3 regions of the Streptomyces sp. DSM 40868 genome follow, and region 1 is predicted to be linked to each of the others. Evidence: riboswitches for the same ligand, from Rfam matches in the RefSeq annotation. Region 1 holds a riboswitch; each other region holds the start of a gene.
What was found. A riboswitch is a leader RNA that binds a small molecule or an ion and turns the genes downstream of it on or off. The one in region 1 is predicted to bind cyclic di-AMP.
Positions count from the first base shown of each region.

Region 1 (9,461 bases):
GATGTACGCGGCGCGGCAAGGGGAGTTGACGGGCGGCGGGTGGGTGGAGCGGAGGCGGCGCTCCACGGGGGCGATGCGAATGCGCCCCTAATGCGCTCCCCCAAATCCCCTTTCGCGCCCTCAAGTTGCATGGTCACGAAGGAAATCCACCGCACGATCGGGGGATTATTTTCAGCCAAATCCTCGAAGGGGCGCCGGAATCGAGCACTCTCCGTACAGGCCTGCGGAGCGCCAGGGGGCTTACTCGTACGCACGGTCCGGGAGGCGGACGACGCCTCCCGGACCGGTCCGCCACCCGCGGGGATGAAGGCGGCGGTGTCCCCCAGCCCACTGGATCCAGTACAGCGGGCCGACCCACGCACGGCCCATGGAACCGCTCCCCGGATGGCCGGAGAAGAGCGCACGGGCGGGCGCACGGCCACACGGCCGGGGGCACGTCGCGACAGCCCGTGCACGGTGCGTACAGGGCCGCGCCCGCCCACCGACCACAATCCCGCCATCCGGAACATTGCCCCTTAACGCTTGGGATGCGGCGAACTACGCTGGGTTTACGAATGCCGCACGGTTATGCCAGCGCGGCAGCCGTCTGTGTCGAGGGGTGGCGCATGTCCAGGGAGCAACGCGGGCCGAACGAAAAGCTCGGCGCCGTTCTCGCCCTCGCGGGAATCAGCAACGCCGGCCTCGCCCGGCGCGTCAACGACCTTGGCGCCCAGCGCGGTCTGACGCTTCGCTACGACAAGACGTCCGTGGCGCGCTGGGTGTCGAAGGGCATGGTGCCGCAGGGTGCGGCACCGCATCTGATCGCCGCCGCCATCGGCCAGAAGCTCGGCCGCCCGGTCCCGCTGCACGAGATCGGCCTGGCGGACGCGGATCCCGCGCCGGAGGTGGGCCTCGCCTTCCCCCGGGACGTGGCACAGGCGGTGAAGTCGGCGACCGAGCTGTACCGCCTCGACCTGGCCGGCCGCCGGGCCGGCTCCGGCGGCATCTGGCAGTCCCTCGCCGGATCGTTCGCGGTGAGCGCATACGCAACGCCCGCCTCGCGCTGGCTGATAACCCCCGCCGACAGCTCGGTCGCGCGGGAGGCGAGCGCCGCCGAGGGCTCCGGCCCGCCGCTCAAAGTCGGCCACAGCGATGTGCGCAAGCTCAGGGAGGCCGCCGAGGACGCCCGGCGCTGGGACTCCAAGTACGGCGGCGGGGACTGGCGTTCGTCGATGGTGCCGGAGTGCCTTCGGGTGGAGGCGGCACCGCTGCTGCTCGGCTCCTACTCCGACGAGGTGGGCCGCGCCCTGTTCGGCGCCTCCGCCGAACTCACCCGGCTCGCGGGCTGGATGGCCTTCGACACCGGGCAGCAGGAGGCCGCGCAGCGGTACTACATCCAGGCGCTGCGCCTCGCGCGCGCGGCGGCCGACGTCCCCCTCGGGGGGTACGTGCTGGCCTCCATGTCGCTGCAGGCCACCTACCGGGGCTTCGGCGACGAGGGCGTGGACCTCGCGCAGGCCGCGCTGGAGCGCAACCGGGGGCTGGCCACCGCCCGCACCATGAGCTTCTTCCGGCTGGTCGAGGCGCGGGCCCACGCGCGCGCGGGCGACGCGCAGGCGGCCGGCGCGGCGCTGAAGGCGGCGGAGGGCTGGCTGGAGCGGTCCCGCCCCGGCGACAACGACCCCTCCTGGCTGGGTTTCTACGGATACGACCGGTTCGCGGCGGACGCCGCCGAGTGCTACCGCGACCTCAAGGCGCCGCGTCAGGTGCGCAGGTTCACCGAGCAGGCGCTGTCGAAGCCGACGGAGGAGTTCGTGCGGTCGCACGGGCTGCGGCTGGTCGTCTCCGCCGTCGCCGAGCTGGAGTCGGGCAACCTCGACGCGGCGTGCGAGCAGGGGGTGCGGGCCGTGGAGGTGGCGGGGCGGATCTCGTCCGCGCGGACCACCGAGTACGTGAAGGACCTCCTGCACCGGCTGGAGCCGTACGGGGACGAGCCCCGGGTGGTGGAGCTGCGCGAGCGGGCCCGGCCGCTGCTGATGGCTCCGGCGTAGGGCCGCGCCGCTTCCGCGTCCGCCGAAGGGCACCCTGGGCCGGGCGTTTGAAGCCGCTGTCAGTGGCGCAGTGCACTATCGGGAGTGGAGGTGGTGCTCGGTGCTGGGCGGGGCGTACGACTGTGATGTGCTCGTGGTCGGCGGGGGGATCGTCGGGCTTGCGACGGCGTACGCGATCACGCGGGCGGCGCCGGGCACCCGGGTGACGGTGCTGGAGAAGGAGGACGGGCCCGCCCGGCACCAGACGGGACGCAACAGCGGGGTCATCCACAGCGGGATCTACTACCGCCCCGGCTCCCTCAAGGCGCGGTACGCGGTGCGGGGCGCCGCCGAGATGGTGAAGTTCTGCGCCGAGTACGGCATCGCCCACGCCGTCACCGGCAAGCTGATCGTCGCCACCGAGCGCGCCGAGCTGCCCCGGCTGCACGCGCTCGTGCAGCGCGGCCGGGAGAACGGCATCCCGGTGCGCGAGCTGGGACCGGCGCAGATCGCCGAGTACGAACCGGAGGTGCGCGGCCTGGCCGCGATACACGTCGGCACCACCGGCGTGTGCGACTACGCGGCCGTGGCGCGGGAGCTGGCCCGGGCCTCCGGGGCGGAGATCCGCTACGGCGCGAAGGTGGTACGGGTGGACCGGCGGCCGGAGCGGGGCGTGGCCGTGCTCACCGCGGCCGGAGCCGTCGTCCGCGCCCGGGTGCTGGTCAACTGCGCCGGGCTGCGCTGCGACGAGGTGGCGCGGCTGACCGGGGACGAGCCGGGGATGCGGATCGTGCCGTTCCGCGGGGAGTACTACGAGCTGGCCCGGCCCGAGCTGGTGCGGGGTCTGGTGTATCCGGTGCCGGACCCGGCGTTCCCGTTCCTCGGGGTGCACCTGACCCGCGGGATCGACGGCGGCGTGCACATCGGCCCCAACGCGGTCCCGGCACTGGCCCGCGAGGGGTACGGCTGGGGGGTCGTACGGCCCCGGGAGCTGGCCGGGACCCTGGCCTGGCCCGGCTCGTGGGCGATCGCCAGGCGGCACTGGCGGTACGGCGCGGGCGAGCTGCGCCGCTCGGTGTCCAAGGGGGCGTTCCTGGAGGCGGTGCGCAGACTGCTGCCCGGCGTGGACGCCGGGGACCTGGTGCCGGCCCCGGCCGGGGTGCGGGCGCAGGCGGTGCTGCGGGACGGGACACTGGTGGACGACTTCCTGATCCGGGAAGGAGCCCGGGCGGTGCACGTGCTGAACGCGCCCTCGCCGGCGGCCACCGCGTCGCTGCCCATCGGCCGCGAGATCGGACGCCGGGCACTGGCCATGCTCCGGACACCGGACTGACCCGCCCGCAGCCGCGGGCCGCAGGACCGGATCCACAGGAACCGGACCCGTAAAATCGGTCTTACTGTGTCTGACTCCCTGAACTCCCCCGCCGCCCCGCCCGCCCCCGGTGACCCCGTCCGGCCCGCCCGGGCCAAGGGCGAACCGCGCTTCCCGGACGGGCCCAGGGCGGACCCCGCGGGTTCGCACTTCGAGCGGCGGATCCGGAGCTTCCAGCCGCGGCGCAGCCGGGTGACGGCCGGGCAGGCGGACGCCCTGCGGCGGCTGTGGCCGAAGTGGGGACTGGACATCGACGGGCAGCGGGTGATCGACCTGGCCGAGCTGTTCGGGAACGACCGTCCCGTGGTCCTGGAGATCGGGTTCGGGATGGGCGAGGCCACCGCGCGGATGGCCGCCGGCGACCCGGACACCAACATCCTCGCCGTCGACGTGCACACCCCGGGCCAGGGCAACCTGCTGGGCCTCGCCGACCGGGGCGGCCTCACCAACGTCCGGGTGGGCAACGGCGACGCGATCATCCTGCTGCGGGAGATGCTCCGCCCGGACTCGCTGGACGGGCTGCGCGTCTACTTCCCCGACCCCTGGCCCAAGAAGCGGCACCACAAGCGGCGGCTCATCCAGCCCGAGTTCCTGACGCTCGCCGCGACCCGGCTGAAGCCCGGCGCGCTGCTGCACTGCGCCACGGACTGGGAGCCGTACGCCGAGCAGATGCTGGACGTGCTCACCGCGCACCCCGACTTCGAGAACACCCAGCCGGACGGCGGTTTCGCGCCGCGTCCGGAGTTCCGGCCGCTGACCCGTTTCGAGGGACAGGGACTGGACAAGGGACACGTCGTGAACGATCTGCTGTTCCGACGCGTACCGCACCGCCAGGACGGATAGCCGACCGGAAGGCCCGGGCCGCTCGACGTCCGGGCCGGTAATCCGCTCAGCCCCTCGTCCCGTCACCGTTAGGGTCGATGCCGTGGCCACCAGTCCTCCGTTCCCGACCCGTCCTCCGAGCCCCGGCGACGGTGTGCTCCGCCACCCGCACTGGTGGCAGCGCAGGTGGGTGCGGTACGGGGCGCCGAGCACACTGCTGGCGCTGTCCGGGCTGGTCATCCTCGCGCTGGTGAGGCGGCAGACCGGCACGGACGGGTTCCTCGTCGGACTCGGGCTGGCCGTACTGCCGGTGCCCTGGCTGATCGCCGCGTTCCGGTGGCTGGACCGGGTGGAGCCGGGGCCCTGGCGGAACCTGGTGTTCTCCTTCGCCTGGGGGGCCTGCGCGGCGGCGCTGATAGCCATCGTGGCCAACAGCTTCGCCACCGAGTGGATCGCGACCTCCACCGCCGACCCGGCCAGCGCCGACACCCTCGGCGCCACGGTGATAGCGCCGGTCGTGGAGGAGTCCGCGAAGGCCGCCGCCGTGCTGCTGGTCTTCCTCTTCCGCAGACGCGACTTCACCGGGATCGTGGACGGCGTGGTGATAGCGGGGACCACCGCCACCGGGTTCGCGTTCACCGAGAACATCCTCTACCTCGGTACGGCCTTCGGGACCGACCAGCTCACCGGCGACCGGGGCATCGCCTCCGTCACCGCCGCCACCTTCTTCGTGCGCATCGTCATGTCCCCGTTCGCGCACCCCCTGTTCACCGTCCTGACCGGCATCGGCTTCGGCATCGCCGCGCTGTCCGCCGAGCGCCGGCCGGTGCGGCGGATCCTGCTGCCGGTGTGCGGGCTGCTGCTCGCGATGGGCATGCACGCCTTCTGGAACGGCTCGGCCACCTTCGGGCAGTACGGGTTCTTCGCCGTCTACGGCGGCTTCATGGTGCCCGTGTTCGGGCTGGTGACCTGGCTCGCCATCTGGACCCGGCAGCGGGAGCTGCGCGCCGTGCGGGCGGAGCTGCCCGCGTATGTGCTGGCCGGGTGGCTGGGGCCGGGCGAGCCGTTCGCGCTCGGGTCGATGCGGGCGCGCCGGATGGCCCGGGACTACGCCCGGCACCACCACGGCCGCCCGGCGGCCCGGGAGGTGGCCCGCTACGAGGGGTACGCCACCTCGCTCGCCTTCCTGCGCCGGCGCGGGCGCGCGGGCCGGGCCGGGGCGGACTTCACCGTACGGGAGCGGGAGCTGCTGGCGGAGCTGTGGCGGCGCCGGCACGTGGCCCGGCCGGCGCTGGAGTACGCGAGCCGGGCCGCCGCCCCGGCCCCGGTGTACGGGCCGGCGGCGCCGTACGGATACCCGGCGGTGGCGTACTCCCCTTACAACCCGTACCGGACCTGATCTTCTAGGCGGATGCCTCCGTCAGCTTCGCGACCTCCGTGTCCGTCAGCTTCAGCTCCGCCACGCCGAGCAGCGCCGGAAGCTGCTCCGGGGTGCGGGCGGAGGCGATCGGGGCGGTGACCGTCGGCTGGGCGGCCAGCCAGGCCAGGGCGACCGTGGCGACCGGGGCCTCATGGGCGGCGGCGACCTCGTCCAGGGCCGCCAGGACCTTCTGGCCGCGCTCGGAGGCCACGTAGTCCTGCACCCGGTCGGCGCGGGCGCTGTCCACCGTCGCGCCGGGCCGGTACTTGCCGGTCAGGAAGCCCGAGGCGAGCGCGAAGTACGGGACGGCGGACAGGCCCTCGGCGGCGACGAGTTCCTGGAGCGGGCCCTCGTAGGTGTCCCGGGAGACCAGGTTGTAGTGCGGCTGGACGGCGACGTAGCGGGCCAGGCCCTCGCGGTCGGAGAACTCCAGGGAGGCGCGCAGGCGCTCGGCGCCGATGTTGGAGGCGGCGATGTGCCGGACCTTGCCGGCCTTCACCAGCTCGTCCAGCGCGCCGATGATCTCCTCGACCGGCACCTCGGGCTGGTCGAAGTGGGTGTAGTAGAGGTCGATGTAGTCGGTGCCCAGGCGGCGCAGCGAGGCGTCGGCGGCGGCCTTGATGTTCGCGGCGGACAGGCCCTGGAACTCGGGGTGCTGGCTGACCTTGGTCGCGACGACCACGTCCGAGCGGTTGCCGCGGGCCTTGAGCCACGCGCCGAGGATGGTCTCGGACTCGCCGCCCTTGTTGCCCTCGGCCCAGGCCGAGTACACGTCGGCGGTGTCGATGAAGTTGCCGCCGGCCGCGGTGTAGGCGTCGAGGACGGCGAAGGAGGTCTGCTCGTCGGCCGTCCAGCCGAAGACGTTGCCGCCCAGGGCGAGCGGGAAGACCTCGAGGTCGGAGGAGCCGAGTTTACGAAGTGACGTCATACGTCGTGTCAACGCCGGCGGGGGTCGATCGCATCCCGCCGCCGGCGCCGATTTCCGGACCTTCCGGGAAGGAACCGTCAGGGGGTGAGGCCCTTGTCGCGCAGCCACGCCATCGGGTCGATGCCGGTGGGCGCGCCGCCGGGGTGGATCTCCAGGTGCAGGTGCGGGCCGGTGACGTTGCCGGTGGCGCCGACGCGGCCGATGACCTCGCCGGTGGCGACCTTCTGGCCGGCCGTGACGTTGATCGAGGACTGGTGGCAGAACCACACCTCGGTGCCGTCGTCCAGGGTCAGGATGGTGCGGTAGCCGTAGGCGCCGGCCCAGCCCGCCTCGGTGATCGTGCCGCTGTGCACGGCCTTGATCAGGGTGCCGGTGGGGGCGGCGAAGTCCAGACCGGTGTGGTGGCCGGAGGACCACATCGAGCCGGCCTGCCCGAACGTCGAGGTGATGGTGTACGAGGAGGTGGGCAGCGCGTACTGCCTGGCCAGCTCGGCCAGTCGCTTCTCCTCGGCCGCCCGCTTCGCCTCGGCCTCGGCCTTCTCGGCCGCGGCCTCCGCCTTCTCCTTGGCGGCGGCGGCCTTGGCGGCGGCCTGCTGCTCGGCCTGGGCGGCGGCCTCGGCGGTCTGCTTCTCGGCGGCGGCGAGCGCGGCCGCGGCGGCCTTGCTGTCGGCCTGGCCCTGCTGCTGCTCGGCCTGCGCCATGATCCGGTTGCGCAGCACCTCGCCCGCGTCGGCGCTGTCCCGGCTCGCGTCGGAGGCCACGGCGACGATGCTGAGCGTGGCGGTGGCGGCCTCGGCGGGCCGGTCGTCGCCGGAGCCGTCCTGGAACAGGGAGCCGACCGAGGGCAGGTCCGGCATGGAGATGGAGACCGGCGGCTTGCCGGTGTTGGCGCTGGCCATGCCGCCCGCGCCGACCGCGGCCATGACGCCGACGCCGAGGACGGTGGAGCTGCGCGCGAAGCCGCCGCGCTGCTTGGCGACCCGGTGCCGGCCGCGGACCGGGGCGACGGAGTCCTCGGTGGGATTCCACTCCTCCCACGGGCCCTCGTCGGCGCGGTAGGCGCCGTAGCCGAAGGTCTCGGGCTCGGTGTCGCGCTGTGCCGGTATGGACGGGGCTTCGGGGCCAGGCCGGTTGGACGCCACGCGGGCGTTCTCCTTTCCTTCCTCCGCCTACCGGGTTAGCTGACGGGTTCGGAGCAGGAAGGTCTCCTACGCGCGTATATCCGGTCGTGGACTCGCGTGAGTACACGGCGGTATCCGCGTGATTCACCCCAAAGTGGTGGTTCCCCGGTTCCCTCGCGGGATTCGGCGCGTGCGCACGGAGCCGCCTCTTGTGACGGCTGGGACGACCGCGCTGCGTTATCGAACGTTAATAGACCTGACAGTCACTTTCCAAGCCGGTCCCCTTGATCATTAACGTTTTCACCGGTGGAGTTATCAGCAACTATCCCGTCAGAACGGGCAATTTGACCGGCGCTCAGAAGCGGTCAGCAGTCACTCGTGATTTTGATGGTGACTCAGTTGTTATGCGAGCGCGCTCACCCGATCACCTTGCGTGACACCCGCGACCGTCCGTCGAGCGGCCCACCGAGGGGCCCGCGGAAACCGGTGTGCGAAGCATCCCGCACATGGCGTACACTGGAGTCACAACGACGCGGGGTGGAGCAGCTCGGTAGCTCGCTGGGCTCATAACCCAGAGGTCGCAGGTTCAAATCCTGTCCCCGCTACTGAAGGCCCAGGGCCCGGAATCCCAAGGATTCCGGGCCCTGAGTGTATCTCCACCCGGGGCGGTCTCAGCCCGGCAGATGGGCGTTCGGCGCCTTCGCCAGCTCCTCCAGCTCCGGCAGGACGACGACCCGCGCCCCCGCCGCCGTCAGCACGCCCGTCCCGTCGGCCGCCTCGACGAACGTGTCCGGCTCCCGCCAGGCGGTGACCACCCGGCGCACCCCGGCCCGCAGGATCAGCTCGGCACAGGGCGCCGGCCGGGAGGCGCGGCGGGCGCACGGCTCCAGGCTGGAGTAGACCGTGGCGCCGGGCAGCCGCGGGTCGGCCGGGTCGGTCTTCGCTAGCGCCGCCTCCTCCGCGTGCACCACCGGGTCATCGCCCTCGCGCGAGTATCCCCGGGCCAGTTCCGTGCCGTCGGCGGCGACCACGACCGCGCCCACGCTGAACGCCGTCCGGGAAGGCGGGCACAGGGCCGCCAGTTCGCAGGCGGTGCGCAGCCAGTGGCGGTCGGCGGCGGTGGCGTCCGTGCCGGAGCCGGGAGCCGTGGGCGCGTACCGCATGAGCACCACGTCCTCGATCCGTCGGGTCTCCAGCAGGCGCAGGCGTCCGCCCTGGTAGGCGCCCGGTCCGAACAGCCGCGGGGCCGCCGGATCGCCGACGAACAGCGGGGCGAGGACCAGCTGGAGTTCGTCGGCCAGGCCCTGCTGGAGCAGCTGGGTGTGGACCGTGCCGCCACCCTCGACCATCAGCCGCCGCACCCCGCGCACGTCGTGCAGGTGCTCCAGCAGGGCCCGCCAGTCCAGGGCGGGGCCGAGCGGGACCACATCGGCGGTGCTCCCGAGGAGGCGGGCGGCCCGTACGGCGCCCCGGTCGGTGGTGTAGACGAGCTTGTCGCCGCCGGTGTGCCAGAAGTTCGCCGCCGGGTCGAGGTCGCCGGAGCCGGTGACGGTGACCTTCAGCGGGTACGCGGGGCGGCCCGCCGCGCGCCGGGCCGCGCGCCGCTCGGCCGAGTTGACCAGCAGGCGGGGGTTGTCGGCGCGGATCGTGCCGGCGCCGACCAGGATGGCGTCGACCGAGGCCCGTACCCCGTCGACCCGGTCGAAGTCGGCCGGGCCGGACAGCAGGAGCCGCTCGGGGCCGGTGTCGTCCAGGTAGCCGTCGAGGGAGACGGCGGCGGACAGCAGCA
Region 1 covers NZ_CP050504.1:4,261,189-4,270,649, forward strand. The annotation lists gene HB370_RS19325 (hypothetical protein) at 606-2,030, shown strand; gene lhgO (L-2-hydroxyglutarate oxidase) at 2,131-3,342, shown strand; gene trmB (tRNA (guanosine(46)-N7)-methyltransferase TrmB) at 3,409-4,224, shown strand; gene HB370_RS19340 (PrsW family intramembrane metalloprotease) at 4,307-5,602, shown strand; gene HB370_RS19345 (aldo/keto reductase) at 5,607-6,551, opposite strand; gene HB370_RS19350 (M23 family metallopeptidase) at 6,629-7,693, opposite strand; cyclic di-AMP (ydaO/yuaA leader) riboswitch at 7,701-7,871, opposite strand; tRNA gene HB370_RS19355 (tRNA-Met) at 8,204-8,277, shown strand; gene HB370_RS19360 (dihydrofolate reductase family protein) at 8,344-9,461, opposite strand, start outside.

Region 2 (9,461 bases), 900 kb from region 1:
GAGCCGAAGCCGGAGGGCCCGACCGTGGCCGTTCCGTCCCCGCTGACCATGCTGGCCATCGGCATGGGCGTGGCCACCACCCTGGTCCTCGGCATCGCCCCCCAGTACTTCCTGGACCTGGCCGGCCAGGCGGGAGTCTTCGTCCGCTGACGCCCACCTCTTGCGCGCCACTGCCCGGCACCCCGTTCGGGGGCCGGGCAGCGGCATTCGGTGGGCTCACTGATTCCTGTCGCGGCGCGTCTTGATCTGGGTGAGGTCCAGGTCCATCGAAAACGGCACGTCCAGCTTCATCCGCTCGCGGAAGATGCCGGTGCTCGTGTAGGTGCCGGTCGTCGGCTCCAGCTCGAAGACGTGCACGGCGGCCCGGCCGTTCTCGTTCTCGACCCGCCAGTAGTGGGGGATCTTGGCGCGGGCGTATTTCAGGGGCTTGGTCTCGCGGTCGCGGGAGACCGAGTCCTCGGAGACGACCTCGATGGCCAGGACGACGGACTCCGCTGGGAAGCGGGTCTGGCGCGAGTCCTCGACCACGTCCGCCATTACCACCACGACATCCGGCTCGGGCCTGTTCTGGCGGTCGATGTCAATAGTGAACTCGCGGATGACCTCGAATTCCTCCGGCGCCAGCGACTGGAGCTGCCAGTTGAAGAAGTCGACAGCCCGTACATGAAACATCGTCTGCGGACTCACGAAGACCAGGCTCCCGTCGATCAATTCCGTGTGCGGAGGAAGATTCGGGAGGCGGTCCAGGTCGTCGGCGGTCCAGCCGCCCTTCGGCGGGGTCGGCCAGCTGGACGCGGACGCCTTCGGTGCGACGCTCATCAGTGCTCCCATGGGACGGAGTCTCGCCGGTGAGTTCAGACTATCGGCGGGAAACGGGCAGGTCTCCCGCGAACGTGTGAACGACACTCGCGTGCTTGACGTGAGATATATCGGCCGGCCTGTGGATAACTCCGAGGCTGTCGGTGCGGGCCCCTATCGTTGAGGGAGCGGTCGAGGGACGGCACACGGGGGACCGACGGGGGACAAGGCGATGGGCGTGATGGGCGGGATCAGCGAGATGGCACAGGTGACCGAGGGGCCGGGCGCGGCCGGCAGCGAGGCGTTGGCCACGCTGCACCGGGTCTTCGGATTCGACGCCTTCCGGGGCGAGCAGCAGGCGATCATCGAGCATGTGGTGGCGGGCGGCGACGCCGTCGTGCTCATGCCGACCGGCGGCGGAAAGTCGCTGTGCTACCAGATCCCGGCCCTGGTCAGACCGGGTACGGGCGTGGTGGTCTCCCCGCTGATCGCGCTGATGCAGGACCAGGTGGACGCCCTGCGCGCCCTCGGCGTCCGGGCCGGCTTCATGAACTCCACGCAGGACTTCGACGAGCGGCGCGTGGTCGAGGCCGAGTTCCTGGCGGGCGAACTGGACCTGCTCTATCTGGCACCGGAGCGGCTGCGCCTGGACGCCACGCTGGACCTGCTCTCCCGCGGCAAGATCTCCGTCTTCGCGATCGACGAGGCGCACTGCGTGTCCCAGTGGGGCCACGACTTCCGCCCCGACTATCTCGCCCTGTCCCTGCTCGGCGAGCGCTGGCCGGACGTCCCGCGGATCGCCCTCACCGCCACGGCGACCCGCGCCACGCACGAGGAGATCACCCAGCGGCTGAACCTGCCGACGGCCCGGCACTTCGTCGCCAGCTTCGACCGGCCCAACATCCAGTACCGGATCGTGCCCAAGGCCGACCCCAAGAAGCAGCTCCTCGCCTTCCTGAGGGAGGAGCACCCGGGTGACGCCGGCATTGTCTACTGCCTGTCGCGGAACTCGGTCGAGCGCACGGCGGAGTTCCTGACAGCGAACGGCATCCAGGCGGTGCCGTACCACGCGGGCCTGGACGCCTCCGTGCGCGCGGCGCACCAGTCCCGGTTCCTGCGCGAGGACGGCCTGGTCGTGGTCGCGACCATCGCCTTCGGCATGGGCATCGACAAGCCGGACGTGCGCTTCGTCGCCCACCTGGACCTGCCCAAGTCGATCGAGGGCTACTACCAGGAGACCGGCCGCGCGGGCCGTGACGGCCTGCCGTCCACGGCGTGGATGGCGTACGGCCTGAACGACGTCATACAGCAGCGCAAGCTGATCCAGTCCGGCGAGGGCGACGAGGCGTTCCGCCGCCGGGCCGCCTCCCACCTCGACGCCATGCTCGCGCTGTGCGAGACCGCCCGGTGCCGCCGCGGCCAGCTGCTCGCCTACTTCGGCCAGGACGCCGACGCGGAAGCCTGCGGCAACTGCGACACCTGCCTCACCCCGCCGGAGACCTGGGACGGCACGGTCGCCGCGCAGAAGGTGCTGTCCACGGTGGTGCGGTTGCAGCGGGAGCGCGGGCAGAAGTTCGGCGCGGTGCAGATCGTGGACATCCTGCTCGGCAAGCGCACCGCCAAGGTGATCCAGTTCGACCACGACCAGCTGTCCGTCTTCGGCATCGGCCAGGACCTCACCGAGGGCGAGTGGCGGGGCGTCATCCGGCAGCTGCTGGCGCAGGGGCTCCTCGCGGTCGAGGGCGAGTACGGCACGCTGGTGCTCACCGAGGCGAGCGGCGCGGTGCTGCGCAGGGAGCGGGAGGTGCCGCTGCGCAAGGAGCCGAAGAAGCCGGCCGCCTCCCGGTCCCGGTCCGCCGGCGGCTCCGGTGCCTCCGGCGCCGGCAAGGCCAAGGCCGCCGCGGCCGAGCTGCCCGAGGCGCTGCTCCCCGCCTTCGAGGCCCTGCGGGCCTGGCGCGCCGAGCAGGCCCGGGAACAGGGCGTCCCGGCGTACGTCATCTTCCACGACGCCACCCTCCGGGAGATCGTGACCCGTTGGCCCGGCTCGGTCCGGGAGCTGGGCACGGTGAACGGCGTCGGCGAGAAGAAGCTGGCGACGTACGGCGAAGGCGTGCTCGAGGTGCTGGCCTCCCTGGACGGCGCCGCGGTGCCCGCCCCCGCCGGCGCACCGGACGACGCGGACTGGCCCGAGCCGGCCGACGAGCCCGAGCCCGAACCGGAGCCCGACTGGACGTAGCCCGCCCCGGCCCGCCGGCGCGCCCGGTGCACCGTCGTCAGGACAGCGCCGTCAGCCCGGGTGCGAAGGTGATCAGCAGCGGCACCAGCGGCACCAGCGCGGCCACCGTCGTGGTCAGCGCCCGGTGCCGGCGCAGCAGCCGCGGCGGCGGCTCCAGCAGCCGGTCCACGCGCTCGCCCAGCAGCCGGCGGCTGGAGGCGCAGGAGAGCACGCCCCGGTGCTGGTTCAGCTCGATCAGGGCGAGCGCCGTGGTGAGGTGCCCGCAGCGCCGGGAGGCCGCGTCGTCGGCGGCCAGCTCGACCAGGCGGTGCGTCTGGTCGCAGAAGTGGGCGCAGAGCGGCACGCGCGGGAAGCCCGTGGCGAGCGCGGCGGACAGGTGCAGCAGCCAGTCGTGGTGGGCGCGGGCGTGTCCGCGCTCGTGGGTGAGGACGGCGTCGAGCTGGAGGTCGGTGAGGCGGTGCAGCGCTCCTGTGGTGACGACCAGCTGTGGCGGGTGCCCCGGCATCCACCACGCGTCGGGGTACTCGTCCTCCAGCACCAGCATCGGCCCGCGCGGCGCCCGCAGCCCCGGCGGCAGTTCGGGGGCGCGTTCGCGCAGCTGCGCCCGGGCCTGGCCCCGGCTGCGGCGGGCCTCGAACAGCTCCCGGGCCAGCATGGCCGTCGTCCAGGCGGCCCCGCAGGCCAGCAGCAGGGTGAGGGCGGTGGTCCACACCGGGGTGGCGGACAGGTCGTAGGCGGCGGTGACGGCGGGCGGTGCGGGGGCGAACACATGGTCGCGGACGGTGTGGAAGACGGCCGCCGCGCCCAGGACCAGTGCGGTCAGGCAGCACAGCAGGACGGTGGCGACCAGACACTGCCACACCCACAGCGCGACCACGGGTTCCCGTTCGGGCCAGGCCGCCCGGGTCAGCGCGCGCGGCGCCGGTACGGCGGCCGTCAGGGCGACGGCGCTCAGCAGGAGCAGGCAGACGGTCATGCCGGGGCTCCGGTTCCTGGTCGGAAAGGTGTGCGGGTGCTGGGTGGTGCGGGGCACGCAGCGCACGGCCGCGCGGGGTGCGGATGCGTGTCCCCGCCAGTATGGCGAAGAAGGGCGGTGTGAGTCAGGTGTCGGCGGCGATCCGACCGGGAAAGGCAGCGAAATCCCGGGTGGGGGAGGCGAGTTCGGCGGGGCCGGAACAGGGTCCCGGCCCGTCGGCGCGCCGGCCGCCGTACCGCGGCTCAGTCCGCCACGACGCGGCCCGTGACCTCGCCCAGCCCCACCCGGCGGCCGTCCGGGCCGGGAGCCCAGGCGGACAGGGTCACCACGTCCCCGTCCATCAGGAACGCCCGCTTGCCGTCGGGGAGTTCGAGGGGGTCGCGGCCGTTCCAGGTCAGCTCCAGCAGCGAACCGCGCTGGTCTTCGGCCGGGCCGCTCACCGTGCCCGAGCCGTACAGGTCGCCGGTGCGCAGCGAGGCGCCGTTCACCGTCATGTGGGCGAGCTGCTGGGCGGCGGTCCAGTACATGGTGGAGAACGGCGGCTCGGAGACCACATGGCCGTTGACCGCGACGGAGATGCGGAGGTCGTAGCCGCCGGATTCCACGCTGGGGGCCGTGTCGTCCAGGTAGGGGAGCAGCGGGTGGGTGCGCTCGGGGGGCGCCACGCGCGCGTGCTCCAGCGCCTCCAGCGGGGTGATCCACGCCGAGACCGAGGTCGCGAAGGACTTGCCGAGGAACGGGCCGAGCGGGACGTACTCCCAGGCCTGGATGTCCCGTGCGGACCAGTCGTTGAGCAGGCACAGTCCGAAGACGTGCTCGCGGAAGTCGCCGAGCGCCACCGGGCGGCCCTGCCGCGACGGCACGCCCACCACGAAGCCGACCTCGGCCTCGATGTCCAGCCGGATCGACGGCCCGAAGACGGGGGCGGGGTCGGCGGGGCCCTTGCGCTGCCCGGCGGGCCGTACGACGTCCGTGCCGGAGACGACGACCGTGCCGGCGCGGCCGTGGTAGCCGATCGGGAGGTGCTTCCAGTTGGGGGTGAGGCTGTCCTCGGCGTCCGGGCGGAAGATCCGGCCGACGTTGCGGGCGTGGTGTTCCGAGGCGTAGAAGTCGACGTAGTCCGCCACCTCGAAGGGCAGGTGCAGGGTCACCTCGGACAGGGGGTGGAACAGCGGCTCGACGGTCGGGCGGTGCGCCGGGTCGGTGACCCAGGAGGTGACGGCGCGCCGTATCTCCGACCAGGTGGCGCGGCCGGCGGCCAGCAGCGGGTTGAGGGTGGGGGCGGCGAGCAGCGCCTGGTGGGGCGAGCCGACCGCCGCCGCCGTGGCGCCCGCGTCGAGGACGTGGTTCCCGAGCCGGACGCCGATCCTCCGCTCCGTGCTGCCGTGGGGCGAGAACACGCCATAGGGGAGGTTGTGCGGGCCGAAGGGGTCGCCCTCGGGGACGTCGAAGGGGGGCATGGGTGCTGCCTCACTCTCATCCGTGCCATGCATGGCGAAGCGTTCCATGTGGTCGGGCCACACGTTACGGCCGACACGCGTGTCATGGGCAGTGGTCCTTGTGGCTCGGGGATTGCTCGAAAGAGTGCTCGCACGGGCCCACGACAGTTCGGCGGGCGTGCCTCACGCGGCAGCGCCCGTACGGCAGTTGGGGACGGGCGGTACGGCGGGAGCGGGGAACGGGGGATGAGTCGGTGGGGCCCGGGGTCCGTATTCTCTGGGCATGGCATCCACCCCGGCATATGCCCTCATCGCCACTGACCTGGACGGAACGCTGCTGCGCGGCGACGACACCGTCTCCGACCGGTCGCTCGCCGCGCTCGCGCGGGTGGCGCGGGCCGGGGCCCGGCATCTGGTGGTCACCGGCCGCCCGGCGCCGCGGGTACGGCCCCTGCTCGCGCGCCTCGGCGGCACCGGGCTGGCGGTGTGCGGGCAGGGCGCGCAGGTCTACGACGCCCGGGCCGGCCGGCTGCTGTGGTCGGTGCGGCTGGACCGGGAGCTGGCGGAGACCGCGCTCGGCAAGGTCGAGGCGGAGGTGGGGCAGGTGTTCGCGGCGGTCGACCAGGACGGCGAGGACGGGCTCACGCTCATCGAGCCCGGCTACCGGATGCCGCACCCGACGCTGCCCGCGGTGCGGGTCGGCCGGCGCGCCGATCTGTGGGCCGAGCCCATCAGCAAGGTGCTGCTGCGGCACGCCGAGCTGTCGGACGACGAGTTGGCGGCCGTGGCGCGTTCGGCGGTGGGCTCGCTGGCGACCGTCACCATGTCGGGGCCGGGCACCGTGGAGCTCCAGCCGAGCGGGGTGACGAAGGCGACCGGTCTGGCACTGGCCGCCGAGCGGCTGGGGATCGGCCCCGAACGGGCCCTCGCCTTCGGTGACATGCCCAACGACATCCCCATGTTCCGCTGGGCGGCGCGCGGTGTCGCCATGGCCGGCGCGCACCCCGAGCTGAAGGCGGTGGCCGACGAGGTCACGGTGTCGAACGAGGACGACGGTGTCGCCGTCGTCCTCGAAAGACTGTTCCCGGCCGCCTGACCGTGGGAAGGGCCGGGCGGCCGGGCCGGTCAGTAGGCGCCGAAGACGTTGTCGATCGACCCGTACCGGTCCGCCGCGTAGTTGCAGGCGGCGGTGATGTTCGCGACCGGGTCGTAGATGTCGAAGGACGTCCCGGCGACGTGGTACGCGTTGAAGGTGGGGTCGATGACCTGGAGCAGGCCCTTGGACGGGATGCCCTTGGCCGCGTTGGAGTCCCAGAGGTTGATGGCCGCCGGGTTGCCGGAGGACTCGCGGATGATGTTGCGGTGGATGCCGTTGTAGGTGCCCGGGATGTTCTTCTCGGCCATGATCGCGAGCGATTCGCGGATCCAGCCGTCGAGGTTGTCCGGGTATCCGGCGGGGGTGGTGCCCACCGTCGGGGCCGCGGTGGTGGCGGCGGACGCGGCGGTCGCGCCGACGAGCGGCAGGGCGAGGACTGCGGCGCCGGTGCAGGCGGCGGCGAGGGCGCGGACGAGGCGGGTGTTCCGGGTACGGCGGTGCTGAGCGGCAGCAGGCATCGAAAGGTTCCTCTCCGGCGCCTGCGAGGTGAGCTGTCGGGTTCGGGCGGGGAGGCGCCCGGCCGTGCCCGGGAGGAGGCACGGCTTCACCCCAAGCCGTTCCGGCGCGGCGGATGCCGTCCGGCGCGGCGACTTACCTGGGTCCCCCGCTCCTGCCGTACGAATGAGTTCGTGAATGGGTTACGCGGGCGGCGGCAGGATTCGGCGTCCGCCCGACGGCCCGGAACGTATGCGAGAGCACATGTCGGGAACAAGTGCCGGATTCATACAACGCGCCATTTGACCTTGATCGATGCCGTATGGGGTGCTTGATCCTTTGCGGTTGCCAATCCTCAACTCGCCGACGGCGCAAGGAGGGCGGGAGGAGCGGCGGGTGGCGCGGATGGGCCGGGCGAGTGACCCAATTCACGAAATAGCAAAAGACTTCAAATCAGACATGGGGGATTAGGGGGATTCAGGTCTGAAGTCCGAGTCGTGGTGGAACCCGGGGTATGGCGCGCGTCGTTGTCGTAGGGGCCGGCCGAGGGAGGTGGGGGAGAGGAAGGTGTGGAGAGGTCGCGACACGGCATCCGGATTACTGTTAAGTCGATATATGTCCCCTTATTACCGTGTGATCAAAACCATGCCGGTCATGCTCCGATACCACCCAGGCTGGACCGGTGGGCGCTATCGGTGATCGAAACAGGACCGGATACGCTGACTTGAGTGATGGCAGCGACCTATCGACAAACCGTGTAATCGCCAGCAGACACCAGCAGACAGGAGACCCCTCGTGACCGTCGTCGGGCCGTTCGGGCTGAGCGTGCGGGACCAGGCTCTGGAAGCCGATGTCCAGGCCGGATTGGCGGCTGTCGAGGAAGGCTTGCTCGAGGCCACCAAGAGCGAGGTCCCGTTCATCACCGAGGCCGCGCAGCACCTCGTGCGGGCCGGCGGGAAACGATTCCGGCCACTGCTCGTGATGCTCGCCGCCCAGTTCGGCGACCCGTACGCGCCGGGCGTCGTGCCGTCGGCCGTGGTCGTGGAGCTCACCCACCTGGCCACGCTGTACCACGACGACGTCATGGACGAGGCGGCCGTACGACGCGGGGTGGACAGCGCCAACACCCGCTGGGGCAACTCCGTCGCGGTCCTCACCGGCGACTTCCTCTTCGCCCGCGCCTCCCAGATCCTCGCCGACCTCGGTCCGGAGGCGGTCCGGGTGCAGGCCCTGGCGTTCGAACGGCTGGTCACCGGGCAGATCCTGGAGACCGCGGGCCCCTCGGACGGCCGCGACCCGGTCGAGCACTACCTGGACGTGCTGGCCGGCAAGACCGGCTCCCTGGTGGCGGTGTCCTGCCGGTTCGGCGCGATGATGTCCGGCGCCGGCGAGCGGGTCGTGGACGTGCTCACCCAGTACGGCGAACGGCTCGGCGTCGCCTTCCAGCTGGCGGACGACGTCCTGGACATCGCCTCCGACTCCCACGAGTCCGGCAAGACCCCGGGCACCGACCTGCGCGAGGGCATCCCGACGCTGCCGGTGCTCCGGCTGCGCGAGCGGGCCGCCCGGCTCGGGCTGGCCGAGGACATCGCGCTGTGCGAACTGCTGGACTCCGACCTCAGCGACGACACCCGGCACGCCCGGGCGCTGGCCGCGCTGCGCGCCCACCCCGCGCTGGAGCAGGCCCGCCGGGACACGGTCCGGTACGCGGAGGAGGCGCGGGCCGCGCTGGCCCCGCTGCCGGAGTGCGACGCCAAGGCCGCGCTGACGGAACTGTGCGACGCGGTGGTCCACCGCGCCGGCTGACCCGGCCCGGCCCACTCGGGCCGACCGCCGTACCTCCCCGGCTCGACCGGCGTGACCTTCCCGGCTCGACCGGCGTACGGCCGTACGACTGTACGGCCGCGTACGACCCGCTGACGGACCCCGCACGGCCCCTGCCGGGCCCCGGTGTCCCCGCCGTGGCCTGATCTCGATGTCCCTCACATGGGCGCGGTCTCCCTGGCGACCCCTACGGGTCGCGGGGTGACGCGGTCGCCGGGTGTCATACCGCAGGCGTAGGCGCAGTTGGCTCCGAGGGCTGACGCTTCCTGACGGCGGATTTGGTCATATGGAAACCGCACGCATCACCACTCCTCACCGATTCGGGTGAGAATGGCGGCTCAGGGTTGACCAGCGTGAGAACAGCCGCCGCCGACGACGGAGGTAAGGCACACATGGCACCGTACGAATCCGACGACGCAGTGGGCGCCGCGCACGAGGGGGCCGCGCGGGACGGGGCCCCGCGCCCCGGCCGGCGCAAGGCCGCCCGGTACGCCGTTCCGGTCGCGGTGGTGGGGGTGGCGGCGGCCACGATCGGGCTCGTCCCGGCGCTCGCCGACTCCGGCGACCCCGACCTGCCGAAGATCACCGCCCAGCAGC
Region 2 covers NZ_CP050504.1:5,156,980-5,166,440, forward strand. The annotation lists gene nuoN (NADH-quinone oxidoreductase subunit NuoN) at 1-150, shown strand, start outside; gene HB370_RS23580 (Uma2 family endonuclease) at 217-819, opposite strand; gene recQ (DNA helicase RecQ) at 1,031-3,034, shown strand; gene HB370_RS23590 (M56 family metallopeptidase) at 3,072-4,010, opposite strand; gene fahA (fumarylacetoacetase) at 4,253-5,470, opposite strand; gene HB370_RS23600 (Cof-type HAD-IIB family hydrolase) at 5,733-6,545, shown strand; gene HB370_RS23605 (transglycosylase SLT domain-containing protein) at 6,575-7,063, opposite strand; cyclic di-AMP (ydaO/yuaA leader) riboswitch at 7,067-7,247, opposite strand; gene HB370_RS23610 (polyprenyl synthetase family protein) at 7,836-8,846, shown strand; gene HB370_RS23615 (outer membrane lipoprotein carrier protein LolA) at 9,257-9,461, shown strand, end outside.
Region 2: it holds a riboswitch for cyclic di-AMP, as region 1 does, so the genes downstream of both, HB370_RS23605 (transglycosylase SLT domain-containing protein) here and HB370_RS19350 (M23 family metallopeptidase) in region 1, are expected to answer to the same signal.

Region 3 (9,461 bases), 450 kb from region 1:
ATCCCGGTGCCGACGGCCGGACAACGGTTCGGTACAGCCTCGATCATTTGTCCGTGCCGGGCCATATGCTCGAAGCGACCATCGCACGAGGGGCGTGGTCCGCGCGCCCGCCGACCCGCCGGGCGGGCGGTACGCCCCCTTCCAGGACCGGGAGCAGCCATGCAAGGCCACGGCTACGGACAGCCGGTGACGCAGCCGCCGCACACCGCGTGGCTGGTCTGCCTGCGTGTGCTGTTCGTGGCGGTCGGGATCCTCACCCTCGGCTTCCTGTCCTGGGCGATGCTGCTGCGGCTGGCGATCGTCACGCGCCGGTCGCTGGACTGGGGGCTGTTCGTGGCGGTGCTGGTCGCCGACATCCTGGCCGTCGTCCTGCTGGGGCTGGAGCCGGGCGACGAGATCCACACCACGGGCGGCTATGTGGGCCTGATACTGGTGCTGGGCAGCCTCGTGGGCTCGATCGCGTACTACCTGGCCGCGGACATCCAGCACTTCGCGCTGCGCCGGCAGGTGTACGCGGGGGTGCCCGGGGTGCCGGCGTACGGCTGTCCGCCCCCCGCGGCGGCCTACGGCGCGACGACGGTACCGACCGCGCCACCGGCACCGACGGCGTCCGTACCGGCCGTACCCAGCGCGTCCGCCGCACCCACCCCGGCCGTACCCGCCGCCCCGGCCCCGCCCCGGGCGTCCGGCGCGCCGTACACCCCGCCCCCGGTGTCGCACCCCCCGCCCCCGGCGTCGTACGCGCCCGTGCCCGCGCCCCCGCCGGCCGCCCCGCTGCCGCGGCCCCCGGCGCCCGCGCGGATCGAGCAGGTGCGCGCGGAGCTGGACGAGCTGAGCGACTACCTGCGCCGGCAGGACGGCCACGAGGGCGGTCGATGAGCGTGGCGACCGGACGAGTCGTCGCCGGCCGCTACGAACTGTCCACGCTCATCGGGCAGGGCGGCATGGGCCAGGTCTGGACGGCGTACGACCAGCGGCTGGACCGGCGCGTGGCGGTGAAGCTGCTGCGCCCGGACAAGGTGGCGGGCCAGGAGACGGACGAGCTGCGCCGCCGGTTCCTGCGCGAGTGCCGGATCACCGCGCAGGTGGACCACCCCGGCCTGGTGACGGTGCACGACGCGGGCAGCGAGGGCGACGAGCTGTTCCTGGTCATGCAGTACGTCGACGGCGCCGACCTGTCCGACCACCTCGCCGAGCACGACCCGTACCCGTGGCCGTGGGCGGTCGCGGTGGCCGCACAACTGTGCGCCGTGCTGAGCGCCGTGCACGCCGTGCCGATCGTGCACCGCGACCTCAAGCCGCGCAACGTGATGGTGAAGCAGGACGGCACGGTCACCGTCCTCGACCTGGGCGTGGCCTCGGTGATGGACACCGACACCACCCGGCTCACGCACACCGGCTCCCCGATCGGCTCGCCCGCCTACATGGCGCCCGAGCAGGCGATGGGCGGCGCGGTCGGCCCGTACACCGACCTGTACGCGCTCGGTGTGCTGATGCACGAACTGCTCAGCGGGGAGGTGCCGTTCGCCGGTTCCACGGCGCTCGGTGTGCTGCACCGGCATCTGTACGAGCCGCCGCTGCCCGTGCGCCGGATCCGCCCCGAGGTGCCCGAGGCGCTGGAGGCCCTGGTGCTGCGCCTGCTGGCCAAGGACCCGCAGCACCGGCCCGCGTCCGCGCAGGAGGTCTACGAGGACCTGGCGCTGCTGCTGCCGGAGCGCGGCACCCCCACCGGGGCGCCCCTGGATCCCACGCGCCCCTTCCTGCGTCCGCACGCCCCCTGGCCGGACCGCGCGCGGATCCCCGCGCACCAGCCCGCCCCGGTCGCGCCCGCGCCGCAGGCGGTCGAGAAGCCCGATGTCGCCGCCGCCGTGGACGAGGTGAAGCGGCTGCTGGGCGAGGGCCGTATCACGCAGGCCGTGGACATCCTGGGCGCGATCCTGCCGGCCGCCGCCGAACAGCACGGCGAGCGCTCCCCGGTGGTACGCACCCTGCGCAAGCAGTACGCGGCCACGCTCCTGGACGACAGCCAGTACCGGCGCGCGCTGCCCGAACTGCGCCGGCTCGCCGACGAGCGCGCCGCCGAGGCGGGCCAGGCGGACGCGCAGGCACTGCGCTACCGCTACGAGGCCGCGCAGTGCCTGGAGCAGCTGGGCGAACCGGCGGCGGCGCTCGCCGAGTACCGCGCGCTGCTGCCGTACTACGAGAACCAGTACGTCTCCGGGGACCCGGGGCTCGCCCACGAGGTGCGCCGGCGCGTCGGTCATCTGCTGCTCGCGCTCGGCGACCGGCCGGCCGCCCACGACACGCTCGCGCGGCTGGTGATGGACGTCGAGCGGCTGCACGGCCCAGGTCATCCGCTGGCCGTGGAGATCCGGCGCACCCTCCAGTGGCTCGGACAGGTGCGCGGATAGATTGTCCGTCGGCTTCGTCAGGCACGCGCGCACGCGCGCGAGCCGCCGTACACGAACAGGGGTGGGGATCATGGCCGGACACCGGCAGTCCAAGAAGCGCAGATACATCGCGTGGGGAGCGGTCGGCGTGGTGGTGGCCGCCGGGGCCGGCATCGCCGCCCAGACCTCCATGGCCGCCACCACCTGGCCCGCGCAGAAGACGTTCACCGGCCGCGCCTTCGACACCTGCACCGCGCCGTCGCTGTCCGCGATGAAGGCATGGCACACCGGCTACTACGGCGCCGCCGCCGTCTACGTGGGCGGCAAGAACCGGGGCTGCGCCCAGCCGAACCTCACCGCCTCGTGGGTGAAGTCGGTGAACTCCCTCGGCTGGAAGCTCATCCCGATCTACGTCGGTGCGCAGCCGCCCTGCCAGACCGGCTCCAGCCCCGAGAAGCTGACCGCCGCGACGGCCGCCTCACTGGGCGCGAAGGACGCCAACGACGCCGTGGCGAAGGCGTCCGCGCTCGGCATGAAGGCCGGCAGCCCCATCTACCTCGACATGGAGGCGTACGACATCAAGAATAAGGCGTGCAACGACGCCGTTCTGACGTACGTGCGCTCCTTCACGAAGACGTTGCGCGCCAAGACCTACCGCGGCGGCTACTACGGCTTCACCAGCTCCAGCGCCAAGGCCGTCGCCACCGCCGCGGACAAGAAGGACCTGCCGGGAAACCTCTGGTACGCGCTGTACGACAAGAAGGACACGACGACGGCGGACTGGCCCTGGGGCGCCGGTCAGTTCACCCCGCACAGCCGCGGCCACCAGTACCTGGTCAACAGCAAGGAGACGCGCGGCGGTGTCACGCTGACCGTCGACCGGGACTCCTGGGACGCGCCGGTGGCCATCATCGGCTGACCCGGCGGTCCGTTCCCCGAGCGGCGCGGCGGTGCCCGAAGCGGGTGCGAATCGTTGGTCGAATGGGTTGGCCGCGGCCTGCCCACTGCCTACCATCGATCACCGCAAGACCTTGTGCACCGTCGCACAATCTCCCCCCAGGAGGTTCACCTTGCACCGCCGCCGTCGCACCGCGCTCGTCCTCACCGCCGCGATCGTCGCCGCGGCCCCCCTGCTGACCGCCTGCGGAAGCGAGGCGCACCCGGGCGCCGCGGCCGTCGTCGGCGGGCAGCGGATCACCGTGGCCCAGCTGGAGAGCCGGGTCGAGGAGGTCCGCCGGGCCCAGCGGGCCGCGGTACCGGACGAGACGCAGTACCAGCAGGTCGTCTCCTCCACCAGCAGTCTCACCCGGGACACCCTGCACAACATGGTGCTCGACCGGGTGCTGCACCGCGCCGCCCGGGACAAGGGCGTCACGGTCACCCGCGCGGAGATCCAGCGGATGCGCGCGGGCCTGGAGCAGCAGGCCGGCGGCGGCAAGGGCCTGGAGACGGCCTGGCTGCAGAAGTACGGCATCGCACCGGCCCGCCTCGACGACAATCTGCGCCTGCAACTGGAGGCGCAGAAGCTCGCCGCCGAGCTCGGCACCGACACCAGCCAGCCCGCGTTCTGGCAGGCCCTGTCCAAGGCGTCCACGGAGCTCCACGTGGACCTCAACCCGCGTTACGGCTCCTGGGACGTGCAGAAGAGCAGCCGGGTGGACGCCAAGACGCCCTGGGTACGGGAGGTCACGGCGGCGGGCGGACAGCCGGTGACGACGTAGGCGGGGAGCGGGCGGGGCGGCGGCCCGGTGCGGAACCGGAGCCAGAGCCGGTGCGGAACCGGAGCGGAAGCGGAGCGGAAGCGGAAGCGGAACCGGAAGCGGAATCTCCGGTCGTACGATCGCACGAGTGTCTGGGCCCTGTGGATAACTCGGTCCACCCTTGCGCGGCGTGGGTTACGTTCGGATCGTGAACGAATCCAGCGCCGAAGCCCGCCCCGAGCCCAGCCCCGCCCCCGGCCGGGAATCCGCCCCCGGCCGCGTGGTCCTGCTGACCACCAGCCACCGCGTCGCCCCCGGCCTGCTGTCCTGGCCCGCCTGGCAGGCCCTGCGCACCGCCGACACCGTGCTGTGCGCGGACGGCGCGCACCCGCAGCTGCCGTATCTGCGCGAGGCCGGGATAGCGGTCACGGAGGCGTCCCCCACCGCGCGGGAACTGGTCGACGCCTGTGCCGGCGGACGGACGGTGGTGGTCGTGGCCACCGGTGAGGGCGAACCGGAGCTCACCGACGGCCTCGCCCGGCTGGCCGGGTCCGGCCGGGTCGCGATGCCGGAGCTGGAGCTGCTCCCCGCCTCCTACGACCTGCCCGGTGCCCGCCTGCTGGACCTGGTGCAGGTCATGGACCGCATTCGCGCCGAGTGCCCCTGGTCCTCCCGGCAGACCCACGAGGGCCTGGCCAAGTACGGCATCGAGGAGGCATACGAACTGGTCGAGGCGATCGAGGCTGGCGACCGCGAGGAGCTGCGCGAGGAACTGGGCGACGTCCTCCTCCAGGTCGTCTTCCACTCCCGGATAGCCGAGGAGGACCCGGACGCGCCGTTCTCCGTCGACGACGTGGCCGGTGGCATCGTCGCCAAGCTGATCCACCGCCACCCGCACGTCTTCGGCGACGAGCGGGCGGAGACCCCGGAGGACGTCGCGGAGCACTGGCTGCGCACCAAGGCCGAGGAGAAGCGGCGCACCTCCATAACGGAGGGCGTCCCGCTCGGCCAGCCCGGCCTGGCCCTGGCCGCCAAGCTCGCCTCCCGCGTCCGTACGGCGGGCCTGGAGGTGCCCCTGCCCCGCGGCGAGGGCATCGGGTACGAGCTGCTGGCGCTGGCGGTCGCCGCCGAGGCGGACGGCGTCGACCCGGAGGCGGCGCTGCGGGCGGCGGCCCGGGTGTACCGGGACGCGATCAAGGACACCGAGGCGGCGCGCACGACGGACGGCGGACAGGAGGACGAGGCGTAGGCGGAACGCCCTCCGGCACCCCGGACTCCCCCCGGTACCGCAAGGCCGCCCGCCGGGGCCGCCCCGCCGCCCGGAAGGCGCCCGGCGGGACACCCGCCGCGCCGGATACGGTCGAGGAGTGACCGACCAGCACCACCCCGACCAGCCGGCCCCCGCCGAGCAGCCGGCCCCCGCCCTCTTCACGTGGGAGTTCGCCGCCGACCCCTACCCCGCCTACGCCTGGCTGCGCGAACACGCCCCCGTGCACCGCACCCGGCTGCCGAGCGGAGTCGAGGCATGGCTGGTCACCCGGTACGCCGACGCCCGGCAGGCCCTGGCCGACCAGCGGCTGAGCAAGAACCCGGCCCACCACGACGAGCCCGCGCACGCCAAGGGGAAGACCGGCATCCCCGGCGAGCGCAAGGCCGAGCTGATGACGCACCTGCTGAACATCGACCCGCCGGACCACACCCGGCTGCGCAGGCTGGTCAGCAAGGCGTTCACCCCGCGCCGGGTCGCCGAGTTCGCCCCCCGGGTGCAGGAGCTGACCGACCAGCTCATCGGCCGGTTCGAGAAGACCGGCTCCGCCGACCTCATCCACGAGTTCGCCTTCCCGCTGCCCATCTACGCCATCTGCGACCTGCTCGGCGTCCCGCGCGAGGACCAGGACGACTTCCGGGACTGGGCGGGCATGATGATCCGGCACGGGGGAGGACCGAGGGGAGGGGTCGCGCGGTCCGTGAAGAAGATGCGCGGCTATCTCGCCGAGCTGATCCACAAGAAGCGCGAGGCGCTGTCCGCCACGCCCGAGCCCGGCGAGGACCTCATCTCCGGCCTCATCCGCGCCTCCGACCACGGCGAGCACCTCACCGAGAACGAGGCCGCCGCCATGGCCTTCATCCTGCTGTTCGCCGGCTTCGAGACGACCGTCAACCTCATCGGAAACGGCACCTACGCCCTGCTCACCCACCCCGGCCAGCGCGCCCGGCTTCAGGACTCCCTGGCCCGCGGCGAACGGGACCTGCTGGAGACGGGCGTCGAGGAACTCCTGCGCTACGACGGCCCGGTGGAGCTGGCCACCTGGCGGTTCGCCACCGAGCCGCTGACCATCGGCGGGCAGGACATAGCGCCGGGCGACCCGGTGCTCGTCGTCCTCGCCGCCGCCGACCGGGACCCGGAGCGGTTCGCCGACCCGGACGTACTGGACCTCGGCCGCCGCGACAACCAGCACCTCGGGTACGGCCACGGCATCCACTACTGCCTGGGCGCGCCGCTCGCCCGGCTGGAGGGCCAGGCCGCGCTGGCCACCCTGTTCACCCGCCTGCCCGACCTGCGGCTGGCCGCCGATCCGGCCGATCTGCGCTGGCGCGGGGGGCTCATCATGCGCGGCCTGCGCACCCTGCCGGTGGAGTTCACGCCGCCCGCCTGAACACAGGCCCTCCAGAGGAAGGTGACACTTTCTCAACTCTGTGATCTTCACGTGATCTGTGCGGCATGAACTTGTGACAAGTGATCGTCTGCCGATACGTTCACCCATCAGCGCGGCGAGCGGCTCCAACCGCCGCGCCGGTCCTGCTGTCGCTCGAAAGGCTTCTGCATGCTCTCCGGGAACGGTCGACACCGTCGCCCCCGCCAGGCTCCGGCCCTCCTCGTCGCGGCCGGAGTGACCGGCTCCGCCATCGCCATCCCGCTCCTCGGCGCGGCGAGCGCCAACGCGGCCGACGGCACCACGTGGGACAAGGTGGCCGAGTGCGAGAGCGGCGGCTCCTGGAGCGCGGACAACGGCACCGGGTACTACGGCGGCCTGCAGATCTCGCAGGACGACTGGGACAAGTACGGCGGCGGCCAGTACGCGGCCAGCCCCGACCAGGCCAGCCGCCAGCAGCAGATCGCCGTCGCCGAGAAGATCCTGGCCGCCCGGGGCACCGCCCCCTGGGCCACCTGCGCCCTGCTGTCCGGCCTCACGCGGAACTCGGGGTCCATGGACGTCGACACGGGCGTCGGCGGCTCCGGCGACACCACCGGTTCGTCGGATGCGTCCGGATCGGCCGGTGGCTCCGGTACGTCCGGAACCCCCGGAACCTCCGATCCGTCCGGTACGCCGGACGCGTCGCCCTCCACCGGCTCCACCGCCGACCCGGAGACCGCCCCCTCCTCGACCCCGACCGGCACGCCGTCCACCAAGCAGGACAAGGGCGACAAGGCCGACAAGGGTGACAAGGGCACGGGCAAGGACACCGGCGAAGACGCGGGCAAGGCGGCGGACAAGGGCGCGGGCGAGACCCCCGGTTCCACCGGCACCGACACCACCGAGTCCGACAAGTTCCCCACGCCCGGCACCGGAAACACCCGGTACCCCGGCGGCTCCCCGACGGCCACCCCGGACGCCGGGACCGTGAGCAACCCGCAGCAGGCGGCCGGGTCCTGGAGCCTGGTCGACACCGGCGCGGTCGCCACCGGCGGACGTCACCGGGGTCCGAGCGCGGACGAAAGCCTGACAAACGGTCAGAACGGGACGACGTCCGGACGTCACGCCTCCCGCGAACCGGACACCTACACCGTCCGCCAGGGCGACTCGCTGTCCTCCATCGCCGACTCCCTTGACGTCGACGGCGGATGGCGCGCGCTGTACGACGGCAATAAGAAGGCCATCGGCGCCGACCCGAACCACATCACCGCCGGTCAGACCCTGGATGTCCAGGGCGAAACGGGCGCGAAGTAGCGGGAATTGACGTCCCGCTTAACGCCCTAATGTCCGGTTTGGCGAAAGTGTGGGATGAGTCTCAGAAGCCCTGATCGTCTTTGAAATCTCGGCGATCACCTGTCTACGGTCGAGGCCGCTCGTCACCGCGAGCCCCGGCTTCCGCCACGCCGAATCCTGCCGGCGGTCGCCCGGGAACAGTCGTCGCGTCAAGCGCCGTAGGCAGGAGCGGGGGACCCAAGGTAAGTGCCGGGCCCAGCAGTTGAGGCTGGGACCGGCTGGGGGTGAAGCCGCGTTCACGCGAAAGCGTCGGACGCGGCCGGGCAACTCAACCGGCCCGAACCCGACAGCTCACCTCGTAGGCGTCGGTGAGGGGAATCGATCCATGCTGTTTTCCGGCAAGGGCAAGCACCGTCGTCCGTCCAAGGCCGTCCGCGCCGTCACGCTCGCCGGTGTCACCGGCGCCGCCGTCGCCGCCCCGCTGATGGCGGCCGGCAACGCCTCCGCCGCCACCGCCTCCCAGTGGGACACGGTCGCCCAGTGCGAGTCCGGCGGCAACTGGTCCATCAACACCGGCAACGGCTACTACGGCGGTCTGCAGTTCTCCGCCTCCACCTGGGCCGCGTACGGCGGCACGCAGTACGCCGCCACCGCCGACAAGGCGAGCAAGTCGCAGCAGATAGCCGTCGCCGAGAAGGTCCTCGCCGCGCAGGGCAAGGGCGCCTGGCCGGTCTGCGGCACGGGCCTGTCGAGCACCCCCTACAACGGCTCCGCCCCGGCGCCGTCCGCCCCGTCCACCCAGGACTCGGGCACCACCACCCGCTCGGCCGACCAGCAGGCCGCCTCCCGCTCCGCCGAGCGCCCGGCCGCCACGAGCAAGAGCACGAGCAACAGCACGACCACGAGCAACGGCACGGGCTCGGGCAAGAGCACCGGCGGCGCGAGCAAGACCGTCACCACCCCGACCGGCAAGAAGGTCAAGAAGGGCGACGGCGAGTACAAGGTCGTCGAGGGCGACACGCTCAGCACCATCGCCGCGGAGCACAAGGTCGCGGGCGGCTGGGAGAAGCTGTTCGAGCTGAACAAGGACATCGTCCAGGACGCCGACCTCATCTACCCGGGCCAGCAGCTCCACCTGAAGTAACCCTCCGGGGCCACGGCCCGCACATCCCGGCGGGCGCCCGGGCCCCCCAGGGCGCCCCCCGAGGCCCCCAGGCCCCGCACCTGCGGGCGGTCCCCCAAGGCCCCGTGCGGGCCACCCCCGTCCCCAAGGGCTCCCCGCCCCGGCGCGTGTTCCCCCGTACGCGCCGGGGCGGGGTTTTCCGCGTCCGGCCCGGTGTTCCCGGCCGGGAAATGCCCCGACCCCCTTTGTTTCGAGTAGAAACAAAAGGTACCGTCGCTCTGTCCACGGGGCGGTCGGTCGACGGCCGAGCGGCCCGGGA
Region 3 covers NZ_CP050504.1:3,809,982-3,819,442, reverse strand. The annotation lists gene HB370_RS41930 (N-6 DNA methylase) at 1-1, shown strand, start outside; gene HB370_RS17195 (hypothetical protein) at 160-879, shown strand; gene HB370_RS17190 (serine/threonine-protein kinase) at 876-2,411, shown strand; gene HB370_RS17185 (glycoside hydrolase domain-containing protein) at 2,482-3,309, shown strand; gene HB370_RS17180 (SurA N-terminal domain-containing protein) at 3,461-4,111, shown strand; gene HB370_RS17175 (nucleoside triphosphate pyrophosphohydrolase) at 4,299-5,339, shown strand; gene HB370_RS17170 (cytochrome P450) at 5,458-6,747, shown strand; gene HB370_RS17165 (transglycosylase family protein) at 6,916-8,040, shown strand; cyclic di-AMP (ydaO/yuaA leader) riboswitch at 8,224-8,399, shown strand; gene HB370_RS17160 (transglycosylase family protein) at 8,405-9,163, shown strand.
Region 3: it holds a riboswitch for cyclic di-AMP, as region 1 does, so the genes downstream of both, HB370_RS17160 (transglycosylase family protein) here and HB370_RS19350 (M23 family metallopeptidase) in region 1, are expected to answer to the same signal.